2 regions of the Macrococcus armenti genome follow, and region 2 is predicted to be linked to the other one. Evidence: predicted binding sites of a transcription regulator. Region 2 holds the regulator's gene; the other holds the start of a gene.
What was found. Region 2 encodes CtsR, which represses protease genes until heat stress. Its sites were predicted from a motif close to ATGGTCAATAAAGGTCAAACA; they were not measured.
Positions count from the first base shown of each region.

Region 1: a site for CtsR is predicted at 1,595-1,615, ahead of clpB (ATP-dependent chaperone ClpB). Genes of this name have one in related genera too.

Region 1 covers NZ_CP083608.1:645,936-649,370, reverse strand. Annotated here, with positions in the region: gene clpB (ATP-dependent chaperone ClpB) at 1-1,582, opposite strand, end outside; gene LAU42_RS03510 (Crp/Fnr family transcriptional regulator) at 1,731-2,426, shown strand; gene LAU42_RS03505 (metal-sulfur cluster assembly factor) at 2,464-2,772, opposite strand; gene LAU42_RS03500 (Cof-type HAD-IIB family hydrolase) at 2,858-3,435, shown strand, end outside.
Region 2 covers NZ_CP083608.1:2,108,515-2,111,949, forward strand. Annotated here, with positions in the region: gene LAU42_RS11240 (protein arginine kinase) at 1-828, opposite strand, end outside; gene LAU42_RS11245 (UvrB/UvrC motif-containing protein) at 818-1,204, opposite strand; gene LAU42_RS11250 (CtsR family transcriptional regulator) at 1,216-1,671, opposite strand; gene LAU42_RS11255 (NupC/NupG family nucleoside CNT transporter) at 1,853-3,061, shown strand; gene LAU42_RS11260 (nitroreductase family protein) at 3,106-3,435, opposite strand, start outside.

The DNA.
Region 1 (3,435 bases), 740 kb from region 2:
GACGATCTGTATCTTTCGTTTCATCCAGCAGTTGTGCTTCTAAGTCTGATAATTCTTTCTCAATTGCCGGAATCTTCGCGTACTGTAGTTCAGATGCTTTTTCTAAATCATAGTTACTTTGTGCATCTTCTAACTGTTTACGGTAATCATCGAGTTCAGCACGTTTATTCTGTACGACGCTAATTTGTTCTTTTTCTTTTCCAACTTTAGCTGTTAACATTTGCTGACGTTCTTTTTCATCTGCAAGTTCTTTTTGGAGTTCATGTAATCTTGCTTCTGACTTTGCATCACTTTCATGCTTTAATGCTTTCTCTTCAATTTCAAGTTGTAATACTCTTCTGTTTACAGCATCCAGCTCAGTCGGATTAGAGCCCATCTCTGTGCGAATCGTTGCACACGCCTGGTCAACGAGATCAATAGCTTTATCAGGTAAAAAGCGATCTGTAATATATCGATCTGATAATTCAGCGGCAGCAACGAGTGCATTGTCCTGAATACGCACACCGTGATGTACTTCGTAACGTTCCTTTAAGCCACGTAATATCGAAATTGTATCTTCTAAATCCGGTTCCTTAACATTTACTTTCTGGAAACGACGTTCAAGCGCTGAATCTTTCTCAATGTATTCACGATATTCATTCAATGTCGTTGCTCCGATGCAATGCAGTTCACCGCGTGCCAGCATCGGTTTTAACATATTACCGGCATCCATCGCACCATCTGTTTTCCCTGCACCAACGAGCATATGAATCTCATCGATGAATAATAAAATTTTACCGTCAGATTCCTTAACTTCCTTCAGCACTGCTTTTAAACGTTCCTCAAATTCTCCACGGAACTTCGCACCGGCAACGAGTGCTGATAAATCAAGTTCAAATATCGTTTTATCTAATAAACTATCTGGTACGTCACGCTTCACGATACGTTGTGCAAGCCCTTCTACAATTGCTGTCTTACCAACACCAGGTTCCCCGATTAATATTGGATTGTTTTTCGTTTTACGGCTTAAAATTCGTATTGTATTGCGAATTTCATCATCACGACCGATAACCGGATCCATCTTACCGTTACGCACCTCTTCAACGAGATCGCGTCCATATTTCTTCAATACTTCATACTGAACTTCTGGATTTTGTGTTGTCACATGATTTCCCCCTCTTATATTCATTATAATTTCTTTAATTACTTCACTTTTATTCCCTACAAAGTTACGCGTTAATTCATGAACTTCAGTTGCACCAAGAATAAGATGCTCAGCTGAAATAAATTCATCATTCATCTCTTTCATAAGCGTTTCTGCTTTATTAATTAAAGCGCCAAGATTATTGCCGACGTATTGACCATACTGAACATTTCCCTCTACGCGCGGCATTTTTTCTAAAGCTGACTGCAGTATTGATTTATAAGATTTAATATTTAAGTTTGCACGTTCAAATACTGTATTCAGCATACTGTCTGCTGTATTTACGAAATACAGCAATACATGTTCTGTTTCAATCGCCTGTAATTTATCGTCTTTAGCCATTTGCTGTGCTTGTTCTAAAGCACTTTGTACATTATATGTCATTTGCTCTATATTCAATTTACTCACCTCTGTTTGACCTTCTTTGACTATAGTTTAATTATAAATCGAATGACGTCATAATACAAATATAACGAATCTTAACATTCTTAAAAATTTCTTATGTTATAATATATATAAAACTACGTAACGACTGAAGGTGAGTAAAATGGTTCAATCTGCATTTCATGAAGCAACTAGTATCGTCAATTTTATAATGGAAGAAGGAAAGATAGAAACGTTCGATGCGAATCAGTATATCTTTCAGGCAGAAGATCCAATTGACTCAATATATGTAATCGGAAGCGGAAATGTTGTAATACACCGCGTACTTGAAGATGGCAAGGAATTTAATTTAAAACTGCTAGGGCGCCGTAACATATTCGGGGTGAACACGCTGTTTTGTGGTACGAAATATCACGCATTATTTGCTAAAACAAAAAGCAGAACGACTGTTTATAAGCTGGATATCGCAACATTTGAAAGTGCGATACTAAATGATGAAGTATTGAACTATGAGTGGCTGCTCTTCATTCAGAACGAAAACGAAAAGCAGGAATATAAATTACGCGACTTATATACTTTAGGGAAAAAAGGTGCTGTATACTCAACGCTTATCCGCTTAACGAATACATACGGTGTTCAAACAGATGAAGGCATAAAACTTAATATCGATCTTACAAATAATGAACTTGCGAATTTCGGTGGCACTACGCGTGAAGGTGTAAACCGTATTATTAGCGAACTCAAACAAAAGAATATAATAGAAACGAACGGTAAGAAAATCATCATAAAAGATATTCAATATTTAAAAGATAAAATAAACTGTGAGCACTGTCCGATCAATATATGCCGAATTGAATAAACAAACGTCCGAACAATTTTATGTTCGGACGTTTCTATTAGCTGACACCTAATGCGATTTTCGCATAACGGCTCATCATATCTTTATTCCATACTGGATTCCATACGATATTTACTTCTGTTTCTTTAATTTCAGGTAATTCACCTAATGCAGTTTTCACCTGATCAATAATTTGAGGTCCCATCGGGCAACCCATTGATGTCAATGTCATTTCTACTGTACATAAACCATCATCATCCATATCTACATGATACACTAATCCTAAATTTACGATATCTATTCCAAGTTCAGGGTCGATAACGTTCTCAAGTGCACCCATAATACTATCTTTCATAGCTTCTTCCATTTGTATCACCTCTAAGTTTATTATACACTTACTATATCAGAAATCATTAAACATATAAACGAAATACAACTAAAGGAGTAATATAATGGAACAACATTTAATCTGTCTCGATCTTGACGGGACGTTATTAAATAGCAAGCAGGAAATCACACCTTTGACGAAAAAGGTTATCGAAATATTACAGGCACAAGGGCATAAATTTATTATTTCTACAGGACGTCCGTATCGTGCAAGTCAAATTTATTATAACGCGCTCAATTTAGATACACCGATTGTAAATTTCAATGGTGCATTCGTTCATCATCCGTGTGATATGAATTTCGAAACGTTTCATGAAACGCTTGATTTAGATGTGTCACGTGATATTTTTGCAAAAATCCCTCACCTTAATATAAAAAACATTGTCGCTGAAATTAAAGACCGCGTGTTTTTACATTATCACGACGAGTACTTATTTGAAGGTTTCAGCATGGGCAACCCTATCATTAAAATTGGAGATTTACTAGACAGCATTCAGGAACCCCCAACAACTATACTGATACAAGCAGAAGAAAAAGAAATTCCGAATATATACAAACACTTTGATGAAATCTATGCTGACCATCTTGAACATCGACGCTGGGGTGCACCATTCCCAGTTATTGAAATCGTAAAAAAAGGGAT
Region 2 (3,435 bases):
AACAGAAATCTTTCTACTATATTTCAATATACCTAAACTGCGGTAAATGCGATCTATCGTTTCAATATGATCGTAATTATTCATACGTTTACGCATATTGAGTTCTTCTTCTATAATCTGTTCTACTACTTGCTGTAAATCTTCAATAATACTCACTTCATCCTTACCGAGTGTCAATTGGTTAGACACCTGATAAATATGACCTAGTGCTTGCGTACCTTCTCCATATATACCACGAATCGTAAACCCGAAACGGTTAATCGTTTGTGCGATTCTATTCATTCGATTCATAATCGATAACCCTGGTAAATGCAGCATAACACTTGCTCTTAATCCCGTACCTATATTCGTCGGACAAGTCGTCAAATAACCGTAATGTTCATCGAACGAAATCATCAAATGTTCATCAAGACGTTTATCAATCTCTTGCGCACGTTGATATAATTCCTGAAGCGATAAATCCCTGCCTAACACCTGTACTCGAATATGATCTTCTTCGTTTACCATAATACTCTCAGACTCATCGTCATTTATATAGACAGCACCACCGTTATTTTTAAGTAGCTCCTTACTCATTAAGTGCTTAGCGACAAGCATTAAACGTTCCTGCTCAGATATATCCTGCATCTTTATTTCATCGTAATCTAAGCGCAATACATTCCCGACACATTCTATTACACGTTCTGCATCGCCTTCACTAAACATCATCGGATGGACAAAATTTTCTAAGTTACGTGCAAGACGTATCCTTGAGCTTAATATAACTGGCTCATCATTCCCGCTTTGCATCCAGTCACTTAACTCGCTTTGAAGATGCTTACTCAACATGTGCATCACCACTTTCTTTCAACGCTTTAATTTCATCTCGTACATGCACCGCTTCTTCAAAGTTTTGAACTTCAATAAGTTGCTGCAGCTTCTCTTCTAAACTTTCAATTCGTTTACGCAGCGCAATTTTTTCCTGAGACTTAAACGGCTGCTGTCCAACATGTTCTAAATTACCTGCTTGTACTCTCTCGATAATTTGAGGAACATATTGACTAAATGTTGAATAGCACTCACTACAACCAAACTTCCCGATATGCAGCACTTCTCTTAATGTTAGACCGCAATTGGGACATTTATCAGGCTTCGTTTGAAACTCTCCACTATTTAATAAATGCTTCAATAGCTGATTCATTGAAAACTCTTCTTCATAAGTCATACGAACACCTCCTAGTTGTAATGGATAATAGATAACACATTGTGTAAAATATTAGCGCGAATATAGTCGCGATACGGCACTTCTACCATGAGCGTATCACGATGGATAACCGATAACATCATCTTCTTCTCTCTTAATGATATAAGTTCATTATCATGAAGCCCTGAAATGATACGTTCAGCATTTTGTTGAGAAATTTGTTTACCTGTCAGCTCTTTCAGATGATTTAAAAATGCTGACTTATCATTCGATTCAATTTTAGTAATACGAATGTATCCACCGCCACCACGCTTACTTTCAATTTGATAGCCGTGTTCGTTTGTAAATCTCGTTTTAATTACGTAGTTCAACTGCGATGGTACGCAATCAAACTTCTCCGCAATATGTGCACGTTTAATTTCTACGACATCATCCGCTTCAAGCAATTGCTTTAAGTATTGCTCAATGATATCCGACATGTTCTGCATAACATCACCCACCTTTGACCTTCTTTGACTTTATTATATTTTTTATTTTAAATAAGTGCAAATAATATGTTTTAATTTTATTTTTGAACAAATGTTCAAAAATAAAAGAAAAAATGTTTAGCGCTTTCATTATTTATATAGTATGATATGGGTAGTAAATTAATATAAAAGGAGCGATATTATGAATATTATTATCGGCATGATTGGACTCATCGTATTTTTATTCCTTGCATGGATTATGAGTTCCGATAAAAAAGGTATAAGATGGCAGTACATTGGTCTAATGCTTGTTATTCAACTCGTACTAGCTTTTGTTCTATTAAAAACAACAGCTGGGATATGGCTAGTTACCCAACTTGCAACTGGATTTGGATATTTACTTCAGTATGCGGCAGAAGGTGTTTACTTTGTTTTTCCTGGTGTTAAAAATGAAGGCGTTGCAAACTCATTTTTCTTCGATGTGTTATTACCAATCACCTTCATTTCTGCATTAATTGGTATCCTTCAGTATTTGAAAATTCTACCATTCATCATTAAATACTTGGGGTTAGTTATTTCAAAAGTGAATGGCATGGGTAAACTCGAATCTTTCAATGCAGTTGCAGCTGCGATTCTTGGTCAATCCGAAGTGTTTATCTCATTAAAAAAGCAATTACCATTCATTCCGAAGCATAGACTTTATACTTTAACAGCTTCAGCTATGTCTACTGTTTCTTTATCTATCGTTGGTGCATATTTTCAAATGATTGAACCACGATTTGTCGTTACTGCAATTGTACTTAATTTATTCGGCGGATTCATTATCGCCTCAATCATAAACCCTTATAGAGTATCTGCTGAAGAAGAAGATGCAGTCATTATGACGGATAACGAGAAGAAGCAGTCATTTTTCGAAATGCTTGGTGAATATATCCTTGATGGATTTAAAGTCGCTGTTATCGTTGCAGCAATGTTAATTGGGTATATTGCTTTAATTGCAATGCTTAATGGTATTGTAGATGCTTTTACTCCAGGCAAAATGAACTTCCAGACTATACTTGGTTATTTATTTGCACCTTTAGCATTCTTAACAGGTATTGCTTGGGACGATGCAGTTCGTGCTGGTTCAATTATGGCTACAAAACTTGTATCAAATGAATTTGTAGCAATGCTGGATGTTCAATCAATTGTAAAAGGAAAAACTGGTGAATTATCACAACATGCAATTGGTGTAGTATCAGTTTTCTTAGTATCATTTGCAAACTTCTCATCTATCGGAATTATCGCTGGTGCGATTAAGTCACTTAATGATGAAAAGGGAGATGTTGTTGCAAGATTTGGACTTAAATTATTATACGGTGCAACGCTTGTATCATTCATCTCTGCAACAATCGCAGGATTCTTTATTTAATTAAAAAACGCGGATGTTATTGAATATAACATCCGCGTTTCTTATTATAAAGTTGGTTTCTTCGTTCCAACAAATGTTGTTTCTGATACGTTATACGTTAATACTTCAGATACATCATATCGACTTGATGGATAATGTTCTTTAGCAGCGATTCCAATTGCGATAAACATAACTGGTGCATAGCGCTCTGCATCAATATTTAAAGCTTGTAAAACTGATGCACGATCAAATCCTCCTATCGGATTTGTATCAAATCCAAAGTCTTTAGCAATTAGCATGAATTGCATTGCAGCCATCGCTGAGTCCATCATTCCTTGCGCATACATTAATTCTTTTGGCGTCTGATCAATTAATGATTGCATCAGTTTCGTATT